Regions from separate parts of the Diaphorobacter nitroreducens genome, predicted to be linked through region 3. Evidence: predicted binding sites of a transcription regulator. Region 3 holds the regulator's gene; each other region holds the start of a gene.
What was found. Region 3 encodes LexA, which represses DNA repair genes until DNA is damaged. Its sites were predicted from a motif close to ACTGTATNNNNATACAGT; they were not measured.
Positions count from the first base shown of each region.

Region 1: the regulator LexA is predicted to act here: its motif matches at 3,206-3,223, upstream of BA022_RS07105 (VRR-NUC domain-containing protein).
Region 2: the regulator LexA is predicted to act here: its motif matches at 2,570-2,587, upstream of BA022_RS10390 (DNA topoisomerase IV subunit B).

Region 1 covers NZ_CP016278.1:1,527,791-1,533,008, forward strand. The annotation lists gene BA022_RS07100 (helicase C-terminal domain-containing protein) at 1-1,516, opposite strand, end outside; gene BA022_RS07105 (VRR-NUC domain-containing protein) at 1,513-3,198, opposite strand; gene BA022_RS07110 (response regulator) at 3,308-3,985, shown strand; gene BA022_RS07115 (ATP-binding protein) at 3,982-5,218, shown strand, end outside.
Region 2 covers NZ_CP016278.1:2,229,539-2,234,756, reverse strand. The annotation lists gene dapA (4-hydroxy-tetrahydrodipicolinate synthase) at 1-517, opposite strand, end outside; gene BA022_RS10400 (class I SAM-dependent methyltransferase) at 552-1,136, opposite strand; gene BA022_RS19560 (hypothetical protein) at 1,139-1,267, opposite strand; gene BA022_RS10395 (MFS transporter) at 1,270-2,487, opposite strand; gene BA022_RS10390 (DNA topoisomerase IV subunit B) at 2,604-4,586, shown strand; gene BA022_RS10385 (lytic transglycosylase domain-containing protein) at 4,625-5,218, shown strand, end outside.
Region 3 covers NZ_CP016278.1:1,387,290-1,392,507, forward strand. The annotation lists gene kdsB (3-deoxy-manno-octulosonate cytidylyltransferase) at 1-588, shown strand, start outside; gene adk (adenylate kinase) at 710-1,366, shown strand; gene BA022_RS06455 (asparaginase) at 1,454-2,425, opposite strand; gene lexA (transcriptional repressor LexA) at 2,508-3,182, shown strand; gene BA022_RS06465 (hypothetical protein) at 3,344-3,745, shown strand; gene BA022_RS06470 (pyridoxamine 5'-phosphate oxidase family protein) at 3,867-4,367, shown strand; gene hrpA (ATP-dependent RNA helicase HrpA) at 4,601-5,218, opposite strand, start outside.

The DNA of each region.
Region 1 (5,218 bases), 140 kb from region 3:
CGCTCTGGCCCAGGGTCTTGCCCAGCGCATTCCACTGGCGGTGCAGGGCGTCGAGCGCCTTCTTCACGGGGCCGGTGGCGGCCTGGCGTGCGGCGGCCAGCTCGAAGGGCGAGAGCGGCGCGGTGTACATGCTGCGTGCGCGCTCCAGCAGGTTGTGGGCCTCGTCCACCAGCACGGCCACGCGCCAGCCCTGCTGCTGCGTGAGGGCGTACAGCATGGCGGCGCTGTCGTAGTAGTAGTGGTAGTCGGCCACCACCACGTCGGCCCAGCGCACCAGCTCTTGCGACAGGTAGTAGGGGCAGATGCCGTGCTGCAGCGCCACGCCGCGCACGGCGGGCGCATCCCACGGCGCGGGTTGCTGCACGGCGGCGGCGCGGGCGGCGGGCAGCCGGTCAAAGAAGCCGCGCGCCAGCGGGCAGGCATCGCCATGGCAGGCGCTGCCGGGGTGTTCGCAGGTCTTGTCGCGCGCGTGCAGGTCCAGCACGCGCAGCGGCGTGCCGGGCGCGTGGGGTGCCAGCGCGCCCTGCAATTGGGTCAGCGCGTGCAGCGCCAGGCCGTGGCCCGTGCCCTTGGCGGTGAGGAAAAACAGCTTGTCCAGCCCGCTGGGTGCGCGGGGCGCGCTCTCTTTTTTGACGGTTTCCGTATCCCCGTTGGGCACCGCATCGGTGGCGGCGCCGGATGCGGCAGCGGCCGGCGCCGGCCCGCCCTGCCCTGGCGCGGCTATCGCCGGGGGCACCATCGCCGGGGGCGCCATAGCCGGGGGCGCCATCGCCGGGGGCGCCATAGCCGGGGGCGCCATAGCCTTGAGCAGCGGGAACAGCGTGCCCAGGGTCTTACCGATGCCGGTGGGCGCCTGGGCCAGCAGGCAGCGCCCGGCGGGGGCGCTGGCGCCCTCTGCGTTGGGGTGTGCGGTGCGGTACACGGCCACGGCCAGCTCGCGCTGCCCGGCGCGGAATGCGGGCAGCGGAAAGCGCAGCCGCGCCAGGGCGGCGTTGCGCTGCTGGCGGTGCGCGGCCTCGCTGTGCGCCCAGGCCAGGTAGCGCTGGCACTGCGTGGCAAAGAACGCCTGCAGCGCGGCGGCGGTGTGTTCCTGCACCAGCACGGTCTCGGCATGGGTGGTGGCGTGCACGTAGACCAGCGCAAGCTTGAGCCCCGCCAACCCGCGCGCCTGGCACAGCAGGTGGCCGTACACCTGGGCCTGGGCCCAGTGCAGCGCGCGGTGGTGGGGGCGCACGCTGTCCAGCGTGCCGCGGTAGGTCTTGATTTCTTCGAGCTGGCCCAGCGCCGCGTTCCAGCCATCGGCACGGCCGCGCACCGTCAGGTGGTCGTACGTGCCGGTCAGCGGCACCTCGGCCTCGTAGCCTGCGCCGCGGCGCTGCTGCACCGCGCGGTGGCCTTCCATGCCTTCGAGTGCGCTGGGGGCGGGGGTGAAGCGCAGGTCCAGGTCGCCCGTGCGGGCCGTGAACTCGCACAGCGCGCGCACGGCCACGACGTGGGAGCGCGGGGCGGGCGTCATGCCGGGCCGCACCACTGCACGTGGCACACCTGCACCGGAATGCCCTGCGCCACGCAGTACGCCAACCAGCGGATCTGGTTGTCCTGCAGCTTGTCGCCGGGGGCCTTCACCTCCACCAGCGCATAGCGCTCGGCCCCGGGCGGGCGGCCGGGCCAGAAGCGCACCAGGTCGGGCAGGCCGGTGCGGTTGGCCTGCACGTCGCACAGCAGCCGGGCAAACAGCCGCTCCAGGTGCGCGGGCGGAATGCAGTCCAGCGCCAGCGCCAGCAGCTCGGCGCTCAACGCACCCCAGGCCACGAAGGGCGACTGGGTGCCGTGCTTCTCTTCAAAGCGCTGCACGATGGTGGCGCGGTAGCGGCCGTCGTGCAGCTCGGCCAGGCAGGCGTTGAACAGGGCCTGGCGGCGCGCCACGAAGTCGGGCGCGGCCAAGTCGGCCGGCCCGCTCTGGAAGGGGTGGAAGAACGCGCCGGGCAGCGGCGCAAAGATGGCCGGCCAGCACAGCAGGCCGAACAGCGCGTTGACGAGCGTGTTCTCCACATAAAACACCGGCGCCTCCGCGCAGTGCCAGTGCGCGCGCAGCGCGTGCTCCACCGACTGGGGCGGCGTGGGCGCGGGCAGTTCCACGTCCATGCGCAGCGCGGCCACGGCCGGGGCCAGCGCGGGCCGGCGCGGCCCGCCGCCCTGCCCCAGGCTGCGGCGCAGGCGCGGCAGCATGCGCGCCACGCGCTGGTGTTCTTCTTCACTTTCAGGAGCAGCCAGCGCTTGATGGGCAAGGGCTAGAGCCTGATCGGAGCATTGCATGCGCTCCAGCACGCGGATCTGGCGGTGGCGCGCACCAGGGGCGCGGCTGGCGGCGTAGGCCTGTGCGGCCAGCGGCCAGTCGTGCGCACGCTCGCAGGCCTGGCCCACGCGCAGCAGGACCCGCGCGCGGCGCTGCTCCAGCCACGGCGTAGCGCTGTGCGCGGCGGCCAGGGCCTGCAGCAGCGCAGCGGCATCGGCGCCCTCCGCGTCCAGCGCCTGGCGGCAGGCGCTGAGGGCGAGGTAGGTGTCCACATCGGCTGGGCTCTGGAACGGGCGCGAGGCAGCGTCCAGCGGCACGGCCTCGTAGCGGAACACGCCCAGGTCGGCCAGCACGAACTCCGCCCAGCTCTGGTGCAGGTTGCCGAAGAACATGAGCCGCAAGCGCTCGCAGCGCGCGCCCACCGTCACCTGCCACACGGGCTCGTCGGCATGCGGGTGCCAGGCGGCGTAGGGCTGCCGCAGGTCAGCGCGGTCGGCCAGGGCCTGCAGCATCTCGGCCTTGCGCATGGTGGGGTGCAGCGCAGTGCCCTGCAAAATCTGTAGCAGCTCGCGCTTGGTGTGCAAGGCAAACAGCTCCAAAAGACCCAGGGGCGCATCGGCGCAAAGCCAGCCCCGCGACAGCAGCGGCGCGGCGGCGTCGCGCGTGTCGGGAATCTCGTCATAGGCCAGCTTGCTCGCGCGAAACCACGGCCCGCGCCGCATCACCATGCGCACCAGCAGGGCCTGTGCGGCCTGGGGCAGTTGCCGAAAGTCGGTGAGGAACTGCAGGTCGTCCACACCGAGCAGGTCGCCATAGCGCGTGTGCAGCCAGTCCAGCGCACGCTGGAAGTTGTGCAGGTAGTAAAAGCGGTGCGGTGCGGGCGCAGGGCCGGGCTGCGGCATACAAAAGACTGTGCGTTTATACAGTCAATGATACCGGCGCAGCGGGTGCGCCGTTAATGTGGGGATAACGCGCCGTTCCTAGAATGCGGGCTTTTGCCAAGCGGGCCGCATGCACATCCTGATCGTCGAAGACAACGCGCTTGTGGCCAGCGGCATCCAGGCCGGGCTGGAGCTGCACGGCTTCACCAGCGACACCGCGGGCAGCGTGGCGCAGGCGCAGGCCCACATGACCAGCCGCCAGTTCGATGCCTGCGTGCTGGACTTAGGCCTGCCCGATGGCGACGGCATCAGCCTGCTGCGCCAGTGGCGCGCCAAGGGGTTGGCGCTGCCGGTGCTGATCCTTACCGCGCGCAGCACCATCGAGGACAAGGTGGCCGGCTTTCAGACCGGCACCGACGACTACCTGACCAAACCCTTCGACCTGCAGGAGCTGGTGCTGCGCCTGCGCGCCCTGCTGCGCCGCGCGGGCGGGCGCACCAGCGACCTGCTGGCGCTGGGCGACTGCCAGGTCAACATGGCCACCGGCGAAGTCACGCGCAACGGCGTGGCGATAGACATCTCGCGCCGCGAATGGGCGCTGCTGCAGGCCCTGCTGCAGGCGCACGGGCGCGTGCTGAGCGCGGCGCAGCTGCATGACAGCCTGTACGGCCTGGACCAGGACGTGGGCAGCAACACCGTGAACGTACACGTGCACCATCTGCGCAAGAAGCTGGGCGCCGATGTGATCGACACCGTGCGCGGCCTGGGCTTTCGGCTGGGCACTCGGTACTGCGGCGGTGCGGCATGACGGCACGACCTATGCAAAGCCTGCGGGTTCGGCTGGTGCTGGGCCTGAGCCTGACCATTTGCCTGGTCTGGAGCGGCGTGGCGATCTGGCAGTTCATCAACATGCAGCGCGAGCTGCGCACGCTGCTGGACGACCGCCTCATCGCATCGGCCCGGATGGTGGTGGGCATCGTGCAGCAGTTCCAGCAGGCCGAGCTGGCGGCAGCGCCGCGCGCCAGCAACGATGCGCTGCTGTCGGTCATTGGCCGCGATGGCGTGGCCTGCGAGGTGAGCCTGGTGCGCAGCGAAGTGGACATCCTGCCCATCGCGCGCACCAACAACATCCCGGACATGGCCTCTGCCGGCAGCGCGGGCTTTGGCCAGATCACCAAGGGCGGCAAGCAGTGGCGCACCTATGTGCTGGAGGACAAGGGGGTGCGCGTGGCCACCGCCGACCGGCTGGATGTGCGCGACCAATTGGTGCAGACCTTCGTGCGCACGCTGGTGCTGCCCTTCGTGCTGGCACTTGCCGTCATCCTGCTGCTGACCTGGTGGATGGGCACGCGCAGCCTGCGCCCGCTGCAGCGCCTGCGCGAGGAGCTGGTGCAGCGCCCACCCCACGACCCCACGCCCGTGCAGTCGGGCCGCGACGTCAAGGAACTGGCCCCGCTGGTGGACAGCCTGAACCAGTTGCTGGCGCGCATGGACGCCAGCATGGAACACGAGCGCCGCTGGACCGCCGACGCGGCGCATGAGCTGCGCACGCCGCTCACCGCCATCAAGACCCATGTGCAGGTGGCGCAGCTGACACTTGCCGCGGGCAACAACAACGCCAGCCCCGACAAGGCCGCCAACGCACTGCGCCAGGCCGGCGAAGGCATCGACCACATGCACGCCACGCTGGAGCAACTGCTGCAGCTTGCACGCGTGGAAAGCGCCAGCGCGGGAGAGTCGCGCGCCACCGTGGGCACCGGCATCGCGCAGGCCTTCCGCCTGGCCTGCAGCCAGTCCCTGCAGCGTGCCGAGAACGAGGGCATTCAGTTGCCCTCCCCACCGCTGGACGCGGCAGAAATACCCGCCGACCCGGCAGCCTGGCAGGCAATACAGCTACCGCTGCCCCCCGCGCTGCTGGCCTGCGCCATCACCAACCTGATCGACAACGCGCTGCGCCATCACCAGGGCCCCGCCCCTGTGAGTGCCACGCTGCGCTGGCAATCCGATGCTGCCGGCCCGGGCACGGTGGAAGTCTGTGTGC
Region 2 (5,218 bases), 840 kb from region 3:
TGCCTGTGGCTTCCTTGATGCCCACGATGCCGGGCACCTGCGTGAGGCGCAGCACGGTTTCGTGCTGCATGTCCGCCACCGACCGGCCGGGCACGTTGTACAGCACCATCGGCAGGTCGCCCACGGCCTCGGCGATCGCCTTGAAGTGGCGGTACTGGCCTTCCTGCGTGGGCTTGTTGTAATAGGGCACGACCTGCAACTGGCTGTCGGCGCCGACCTTCTTGGCGAACCTGGCCAGCTCGATGGCCTCGGCCGTGGAATTGGCGCCGCAGCCCGCCATGATGGGCACGCGCTTGGCGGCCTGTTCCACGGACACGCGAATGATTTCGCAGTGCTCCTCCACGTTCACCGTGGGCGATTCGCCGGTCGTGCCCACCACGCCGATGCAGTCGGTGCCTTCTGCGATGTGCCAGTCGATGAGTTTGCGCAGCGCGGGGTAGTCCACACTGCCGTCGTCATGCATGGGCGTGACGAGGGCGACGATGCTGCCGGTCAGGGGGGCGCTGGGAGAAGTCATGTCCGCGTTCAAAAACGGTAAAAAGACATTCTAACTAGACGGGGCCCTGCAGCGGCGCGCGCAGCGGCGCGCGCAGAGGCTCGTCCATGGACGGCGCAGGCCGCACGGCGGCGATGCGCTGCACGAAGCGCGCGGGCGCATCGAGGAAGCCTTCCTCGTAAGCCACGATGCGCAGGTCCCGGCAGGCCTGCAGCAGTTCGCCCGGCCTCAGCAGGAATTCGGCCCGTGCGGGCCGGCCGACAGTTTCGTTGCCCACGGCGAAGGTCTCATAGAGCAGCACGCCACCGGGCGCCACGCTGTCCACGATGGTGGGCAGCAAAGGACGCCACAGGTAATTGGTGACCACCAGGCCGGCAAAGCGCTGCCCGGGCAGGGGCCAGGGGCCAGCCTCGATATCCGCAACGATCGTTGCGCCCCATGGTGCTATGCTTTCGATAGCTTCTGGCGCTTTATCTATGCCCGTTACCGGGTGTTTTCTTTCATGGAACCAGCGCATGTGACGGCCGTGACCGCAAGCCACGTCCAGCACACTGCCGCCCGCAGGCACCAGGTGGGACCAGCGCTGTATCCATTCCGAGGCCGCGGGCAGCGGCGCATGGGCGGTGCCGTGCGGGGCCATCGTCAGAAGCAGGCCCAGATCTGGTCCGCCAGCGTCAGCATGAAGTCGGGCTGCAGGTACAGCGCGAACACCCCCAGCAGCACCGCGAGCAGCGCAGCTGCGACGATCGACCGCTTGTACAGCGTGCGCATGGTCAGGCCGCCTGAGGGGTGGCGCGCACGATGGCGCCCTCGCGTACGGGCAGGTTCACCAGGCCGGCGAGGATGCCCAACACAATCGCCAGGTACCACACGATGTCGTAGCTGCCCGTGCGGTCATACAGATAGCCGCCCAGCCACACGCCCAGGAAGCTGCCGATCTGGTGGCTGAAGAACACGAAGCCGCTGAGCATGGACAGGTGCTGCACCCCGAAGATCTGCGCAACGGTGGCATTGGTGGGGGGCACCGTGGACAGCCACAGTGCGCCGATCACGGCCGAGAACACGTAGACCGACAGCGGCGACAGCGGCACCAGCAGGAAGATGGTGATGGCCACGGCACGGGCGAAATAGATGAACGCCAGGATGTGGCGCTTCGGGATCCGTTGGCCCAGCGAGCCCGCGATATAGGTGCCGAACACGTTGAACAGCCCGATCAGCGCCAGCGCATAGCTGGCCACCTGGGGCGTGAGGCCCTGGTCGCGCAGATAGCTGGGCATGTGCACACCGATGAACACCACCTGGAAGCCGCACACGAAGTAGCCGGCGGTGAGCAGCAGGAAGCTGCGGTAGCGCAGCGCCTCGGCAAAGGCCTCGCCCACGGATTGGGTACGTTTGATGGGGGCGCTGCCATGAAAGCCCGGCTCGCGCAGGCCGAAGGCCAGCGGAACGATCAGGATCACCATGGCCGAGAGCACCAGCAGGGCCTCTTGCCAGCCCAGGCGCAGGATCAGTTGCCCCTCCAGCGGCACCATGAGGAACTGGCCGAACGAGCCCGCCGCAGCGGCCACGCCCATGGCCCAGGAGCGCTTGTCGGCCGGGATCTGCCGGCCCAGCACCCCGTAGATGATGGCGTAGGTGGTGCCCGCCTGTGCAGCGCCGATCAGCACGCCCGTGGTCAGCGAAAACAGCAGCGGCGTGGGAGATAGCGCCATGCCGGCCAGGCCCATGGCGTAGAGCACTGCTCCGCCGATCAGCACGCGGAAGGCGCCCAGGCGGTCGGCCAGCATGCCGCCAAAGATGCCGAACAGACCCCAGGACAGGTTCTGAATGGCCATGGCCAGGGCAAAGGTCTGGCGTGTCCAGCCCATGTCCTGGGTGATGGGCTGCAGCCACAGGCCGAAGCCGTGCCGGATGCCCATGGACAGAGTGACGATGGCGGCGCCGCAGATCAGCACCTGGGCCATGGACAGTTTTCGGGTTGCGTCGTGCATCCGGCGAATGTAGCGAAAACCCGTGTCGCCTGCTTGGCGCCCCCCTGTGCGGCACGCTGGCGGGGCAAGAAAGTGTCACCATCCTGGTTTTATATCCAGCACTACAATCCGCCGCCATGGCAGTCAAACCCGCATCCACCTCCGCCAGCGACTACTCCGAAGGCTCGATCCGCGTCCTCAAGGGACTGGAGCCCGTCAAGCAGCGGCCGGGCATGTACACCCGCACCGACAACCCCCTGCACATCATCCAGGAGGTGCTGGACAACGCGGCCGACGAGGCACTGGCGGGCTTTGGCAAGAAGATCAAGGTGACCTTGCACACCGACGGCTCGGTGAGCGTGGAGGACGACGGCCGAGGCATTCCGTTCGGCCTGCATCCCGAGGAGAACGCACCGGTCGTGGAACTGGTGTTCACCCGCCTGCACGCGGGCGGCAAGTTCGACAAGGGCAAGGGCGGGGCCTACAGCTTCTCGGGCGGCCTGCATGGTGTGGGCGTAAGCGTCACCAACGCCCTGGCCACCCGGCTGGAGGTGGCCACCCACCGCGAGGGCCAGGTGGCGCGCCTGGTGTTTGCGGGCGGCGACGTGACCGAGCCGCTGGCGGCGCGCCCGCTGCAGGCGGGCGAGCGCAAGCAGGGCACCACTGTGCGCGTCTGGCCCGACGCCAAATACTTTGAGTCCAGCAACCTTCCGATGGGCGAGCTGACGCACCTGCTGCGCAGCAAGGCGGTGCTCATGCCCGGCGTCACGGTGCAGCTGGTCAATGAAAAGACGCGCGACACCCAGACCTGGCAGTACAAGGGCGGCCTGCGCGACTACCTGGCGCAGACGCTGAGCGCTGACCCGGTGATCCCGCTGTTCGAGGGCGAGGGCTTCGCCGACCGCCACAACGAGAGCTTTGCCGAGGGCGAGGGCGCCGCATGGTGTGTGGCCTTCACCGAGGAAGGCCAGCCGGTGCGCGAGAGCTACGTGAACCTGATCCCCACCAGCGCCGGCGGCACCCATGAAAGCGGCCTGCGTGACGGCCTGTTCAACGCGGTCAAGAGTTTCATCGAACTGCACTCGCTCCTGCCCAAGGGCGTGAAGCTGCTGCCCGAGGACGTGTTTGCGCGCGCCAGCTATGTGCTGGCGGCCAAGGTGCTGGACCCGCAGTTCCAGGGGCAGATCAAGGAGCGGCTGAACTCGCGCGACGCCGTGCGGCTGGTGTCCAGCTTCGTGCGCCCGGCGCTGGAGCTGTGGCTGAACCAGCATGTGGAATACGGCAAGAAGCTGGCAGAGCTGGCCATCAAGGCCGCGCAAACGCGGCAAAAGGCTGGCCAGAAGGTCGAAAAGCGCAAGGGCTCGGGCGTGGCGGTGCTGCCCGGCAAGCTCACCGACTGCGAAAGCCGCGACCTGGCCTACAACGAGGTCTTCCTGGTCGAGGGCGACTCGGCCGGCGGCAGTGCCAAGATGGGCCGCGACAAGGAAAGCCAGGCCATCCTGCCGCTGCGCGGCAAAGTGCTCAACACCTGGGAGGTCGACCGCGACCGCCTGTTTGCCAACACCGAGGTGCATGACATCTCGGTAGCCATCGGCGTGGACCCGCACGGCCCGAGCGACACCCCTGACCTGTCCGGCCTGCGCTACGGCAAGATCTGCATCCTTTCGGACGCGGACGTGGACGGCTCGCACATCCAGGTGCTGCTGCTCACGCTGTTCTTCCGCCACTTCCCCAAGCTCATCGAGGCCGGCCATATCTTTGTCGCCCGGCCACCGCTGTTTCGCGTGGACGTGCCGGCGCGCGGCAAGAAGCCCGCGGCCAAGGTGTATGCGCTGGATGAATCCGAGCTGGAAAGCATCCTCGACAAGTGCGCCAAGGACGGCGTGCCGCGCGAGAAATGCCAGATCAGCCGCTTCAAGGGCCTGGGCGAAATGAACGCCGAGCAGCTGTGGGAGACCACGCTCAACCCCGACACGCGCCGCCTGCTGCCGGTGCAGTTGGGCACATTCGACTTCACCGCCACCGAGGGCCTGATCACCAAGCTCATGGGCAAGGGCGAGGCCGCCGCGCGCCGCGAGCTCATGGAGCTGCACGGCGACCTGGTGGATGTGGACATCTGACGAAGGCACTCGCCATGACTGCGCGCCTGGGATACCGTATGCGTAACAGCCTTTTGGGGCTTTTGCGCACGGCTGGCATGTGCTGCGCGCTCCTTTTTTTGCAGCAAACCGCGCATGCGGACCTGTGGGCCTTCGTGGACGAGCGCGGCGTGACGCATTTCGCCGCGCAGCAGCTGGACGAGCGTTACGCGCTGTTCTTTCGCGGCAACGACTTCGACTCCGAGCGCGACGGCTCCAACACCGGACGTCAGGGTGCGGCCGATGTCTCCACCGGGCCGGCCAGTCCCTCGGGGGCGCGGCTGCTGGCCTTCTTCGAGGTGTCGCACGACTACAAGCTCGTGCGCCAGCACCTGCGCTCGGCGTCGGCGCGCCATGGCGTGGACTACGCGCTGCTGCAGGCGGTGATCGCCACCGAGTCGGGTTTCAACACCCGTGCGGTTTCGCCGCGCGGCGCCGTGGGGCTGATGCAGCTCATGCCCGCCACCGCCAGCCGCTTCGGTGTGAGCGGCGACGCCAGGCGCTCGGTGGAGCAAAAGCTGGTGGACCCCGCCACCAACGTGGCCGCGGGCACGCGCTACCTGCGCTACCTCATGGATCTCTTCGAGGGCCGCCTGGACTTGGCGCTGGCAGCC
Region 3 (5,218 bases):
CAGGCTCTGCTGACGCGGGCCGACCACGCCAGCGGCAGCGATCGCCTGGCCGAGGCCTGCGAGCTGCTGGGCCTAGCGGGCGAAGACATTGTGGTGAACGTACAGGGTGACGAGCCCCTCATCGACCCACGGCTGATCGACGCCGTGGCCGCACTGCTGCATGCGCGCGGCGATGCCAGCATGGGCACCGCCGCGCACGCCATCGACAGCGCGGAGGACTTTGCGAACCCCAACGTGGTGAAGGTGGTGCTGGACGCGCAGGGCCTCGCGCATTACTTCAGCCGCGCCCCCATCCCCCACGCACGCGACCACGCGCCGGGCAGCCTCTGGTGGCAGCCGGGCCAAGCGGGGGTGCCCGTGGGTTTCGCACCGCTGCGGCACATCGGCATCTACAGCTACCGGGCAGGCTTTCTGCGCCGGTTTCCACAGCTGCCAGCGGCGCCGACCGAGCAACTGGAAGCGCTGGAGCAGCTGCGCGCCCTCTGGCACGGCCACCGCATCGCCGTGCACGTGACCGGCAGCGCACCCGGTGCGGGCGTGGACACGCCAGCCGACCTGGAGCGCGTGCGCACCCTCCTGGGCGGCTAGCGCGGCCGTCAGCTTGGCGCATGGCCCGCGTGCTATCCTTGTTCGCAACAAGAGCACCTGTCCCGCGCTGGCGCGCCGACGGCAAGCGTGCCCGCTGATTTCAAAACACTTGAGGACATCCATGAGACTGATTCTGCTCGGCGCTCCCGGCGCCGGAAAGGGTACGCAGGCCGCGTTCATCTGCCAGAAATTCGGCATCCCCCAGATCTCCACCGGCGACATGCTGCGCGCCGCCGTCAAGGCCGGCACGCCGCTGGGCCTGCAGGCCAAGGCCGTCATGGATGCGGGCCAGCTCGTCAGCGACGACCTGATCATCAACCTGGTGAAGGAGCGTATCGCCGAGCCCGACTGTGCCCAGGGTTTCCTGTTCGACGGCTTCCCACGCACCATCCCCCAGGCAGACGCTATGAAAGCCGCGGGCGTGAAGCTCGACTATGTGCTGGAGATCGACGTGCCGTTCGACGCCATCATCGAACGCATGAGCGGCCGCCGCTCCCACCCGGCTTCGGGCCGCACCTATCACGTGAAGTTCAACCCGCCCAAGGTCGAAGGCAAGGACGACGTGACGGGCGAGCCCCTGGTGCAGCGCGAGGACGACAAGGAAGAAACCGTCAAGAAGCGCCTGCAGGTCTACAGCGACCAGACCCGCCCGCTGGTGGACTATTACTCCAGCTGGGCCAAGACCGATCCCGCCAACGCGCCCAAGTACCGTGCCATTCAAGGCACCGGCAGCGTGGAGGAAATCACCCAGCGCGCCCTGACGGCACTGTCAAGCTGACGAACCCGCCGCCGGCGCCCGCCAACGCCCCGCAACGCGGGGCGTTGTGCTGTGTGCCCAGGCAAGCGCCTCGGCCCATGACGGTGCTTATGAATTAGCGGACTGCATCAACTCCAGCAGCAGGCTGACCCGTGCCTTCACAGGGCTCAGCCCATCCGCATCGCGCCAGGACGTACCCGTCAGGTCCATCATCCGCCCCTGCGGGCAGCGCGAAGCCACGCGCACCTGCACCCCGGCCGCCACGGCACGCGCGAGCGCGGCCTCCAGCGCATGGTGCAGCGTGCCATTGCCGGTGGCGGCCACCACGATGCCGCGCACGCCCTTCTCCACCAGCCAGTCCACCAACGCGCCATCCGCGCCGGCGTGGCTGAGGACGATCTCCACGCGTGGCCAGGCTGCATCTGGCAGGATCGGCACCAGCGCGCCATGCGCGGGCTGTTCCACCTGCGGCGCAAGGCCGCGGGCCCAGCGCACGCGCCCCGCTTCCATCCAGCCCAGAGGCCCGGCATCGCCGGAGTCGAACGCGTCCAGCCGCAGCGGGTGCACCTTGCTCACCTCGCGTGCCCCGTGCACCACGCCAGCGGCCGCCATCAGAACCCCCCGCGCTGAGGGATCGGCCGCCAGCGTGACGGCATCCAGCAGGTTCTGCGGCCCGTCCGGCGCGAGCGCCGTGGCCGGACGCATGGCACAGGTCAGTACCACCGGCTTGGCGGTGGTATCGAGCAGGTTGTGCAGCAGCCAGGCGGTTTCCTCGAGCGTATCCGTGCCGTGGGTGATGACGACGCCGGCCACGGCCGGGTCGGCCAGGTGTGCGGCGCAGCGACCGGCCAGGCGCGCCCACACGTCAAAGCCCATGTCCTTGCTGTCCAGCTGCACCACCTGTTCAGCCACCAGCGCGCCGCCCGCGGCCTGCACCAGCCCGGGCACCGCGGCCAGCAATTGCTCCACGCCGATCTGCCCGGCCGTGTAGCCCACGTTCGCGCCTTGCACCGCGGAAGAGCCCGCAATCGTGCCGCCGGTGCCCACAACGACGATTTTTCTTGCAGCTGCCACTTGCATCCCTCCAAAAACTGTTCAAAAATACAGATACTGGATTAAAAAACAGTAACCCACTCAACCACCGACCGCATTGGATCGCACCATGCTCGACAGTCCCAAGCTCACCGCCCGCCAACAGCAGATCCTGGACCTGATCCAGACCGCCATCGCGCGCACCGGCGCCCCGCCCACCCGCGCCGAGATCGCGGCAGAGCTGGGTTTCAAGTCCGCCAACGCGGCCGAGGAGCACCTGCAGGCGCTGGCCCGCAAGGGCGTGATCGAACTGGTCAGCGGCACCTCGCGCGGCATCCGCCTGCGCGGCGAAACCGTGCGCAACATCAATGCGGCGCGCGGCGCCCAGTTCAACCTGCCGATACCCGGCCTGTCGCAGCTCACGCTGCCGCTGGTGGGCCGCGTGGCGGCTGGCTCGCCCATTCTCGCCCAGGAGCATGTGGACCAGACCTATACGGTGGAAGGCAGCCTGTTTGCGCACAAGCCCGACTACCTGCTCAAGGTGCGCGGCATGTCCATGCGCGACGCGGGCATCATGGACGGCGACCTGCTCGCCGTACAGGCAACGCGCGAGGCGCGCAACGGGCAAATCATCGTGGCGCGCCTGGGCGATGACGTCACGGTCAAGCGCCTGCGCCGCACAGGCAGCGCCATCGAACTGCTGCCCGAGAACCCCGACTACCCGGTGATCCGCGTCGAGCCGGGCGAACCTTTCGAGATCGAAGGGCTGGCCGTGGGCCTGATACGCAACACCATGCTCATGTAGTCCGTTGAATGCAGCGCCACCGCAGGTGGCGGGCGTCTGGCAGGCGGTAGCCCGGGCATGCCCCGTAGCTGCGGCATGCCAACCCTGCGGATGCGCGCTTGACGTCCTTGGCAATCCTGCCTGTGTTCCACCTTCATGCCCTGGCATGCCGGAGTCTTCACATGGGATTTGCCCTCTTTGCCTTTGCCACCCTTTCCCGCCCCTTGCGCCGCCTGCGCCGATGGGGACTGGCCGCACGCCATATGTCGCGCGGCGCGGCACCCTCTGCCTGCACCACGCACGGACGCACCGATGCACTCCATGGAGCGACGCCCAACGCCGGCCCTCCCGATAGCCCCGCCGTGGCAGGCATGGCGCAAGAAATTCCGGCCCGCCACCGCGCCTTTGCCATGCCTGCCGCGGATGCGGCCACGCAGCACACAGGTCTGCGGCCTGCGATCTCCACCCGTTCGCTCCCCCTGCGCGTGATCCTGCGCCATGACACCGACGACGCCTGCAAGCTCGTGATTTCCGGCCGCATGGCCGATGTGTGCGCGGAACTGGAGCGCCTGGCCCTGCGCTGACCGCGGGGCACTGCTGCGACCACTTCTGACACTTTTCGAAGGCGTCACGGCCGCAGCGCGTTCATCGCAGGTCCGTTTCTACAATGCACGGCACTTGCAACTGCCCGCCCCCAAGCACGCCATGACCCACGAGTCCCGCCTGGACCGCTTGCTGCGGCAACTGCTGTGGGGCCGGCGCACGGCCGCGCTGGCAACGCTGCGAACCCTGCCCGGCGCGGAATCGGTGCCATTCACAACGCCGGCGGTGTCGTTCGTTCCGTATGCCATCGACTCCACGGCCCAGGTGCTGGTATTGCATGTCAGCGCCCTCGCCGCCCATACCCGCAACCTGCGGCAATCGCCCGCGGTTTCTCTCCTGATCACGGCGCCCGAGGACGCGGCCCAGCCCGTGCATGCGCTGGAGCGCGTTGCCATCCAAGGACAAGCCGTACTGCTTGCGCCCGAGGCAGCCGCCAGCGCGCGCGCCGCCTACCTGCGGCGCTTCCCTGACGCAGCGCCCATGACGGCGCTGGGCGACTTCCAGTTCGTGCAAATCATCCCTTCGGTGGGCCGCCACGTGGCAGGGTTTGGCGCGGCGCGGGATTTATCTGCCGAGGAGCTGAAGGCGCTGCTCACGTCTTGACGCTGGGGCGATCGGCGCCGCCAGCAGTTGGATGGCAAGGGCCGTTCCGCCCAGGCGAGCGCTGGCGGCCGCTAGCCCGGTGCCCGGGAAGGCCACACACAGGTCGCGGCCAGGGCCGGCTGGGTGACGGGTTGGCGGACGCTCGCGGTGCGCGCCAAAGCATGAACGGCCCCGCCCACGGCAGCCGGTGGCGGCACATCTGCCCCGAAGGCCTGTCCCCGCGCGAGAGCCCCTCAAGACACCAGTTGCGACCAGACCTTGTCCAGCCGCTTGCCGCTGACCGGATACGGCGTGCGCAACTCCTGCGCGAAGAAGCTCACGCGCAGTTCCTCCAGCATCCAGCGGTACTCCTGCATGCGGGCGTCCACCTGGCCCTTGCGCTCGGCGACCAGGCGCCAGTACCGCTGCTCCAGCGGCTGCAGTTCCTTGAGCTTGGCGGCATCGCGTGCCGGGTCGGCGCGGTACTTGTCCAGACGCGTGGTGATGGCCTTGAGGTAGCGCGCGTAGTGCTGCAGCTGCGCCCAGGGCGCGGCGGCGATGAAGTGCTTGGGCATCAGGCGCTGCAGCTGCTGTAACGCGTCGGCCGTGGCCTCGGGAGCGTTCTTGGTGTCTTTGATCTTGCGCTGCGTGGCGGCGTATTCGATGAGGATGGCCGCCGCCATGCGCGCCACCTCGTTGGCGATCAGCGTGAGGCGCCCGCGCCCGTCCTGCACACGCTGCTTGAACTGTGCCTCGTTGCTGGGCAGCGGCTCTTGCAGGAAGGCGCGGTCGATGGCCACGTCGATGATTTGTGCGCGCAGCTCCTCCTGCGTGCCCAGCGGCATGAAGGCCACAGCCATCTTCTGCAGATC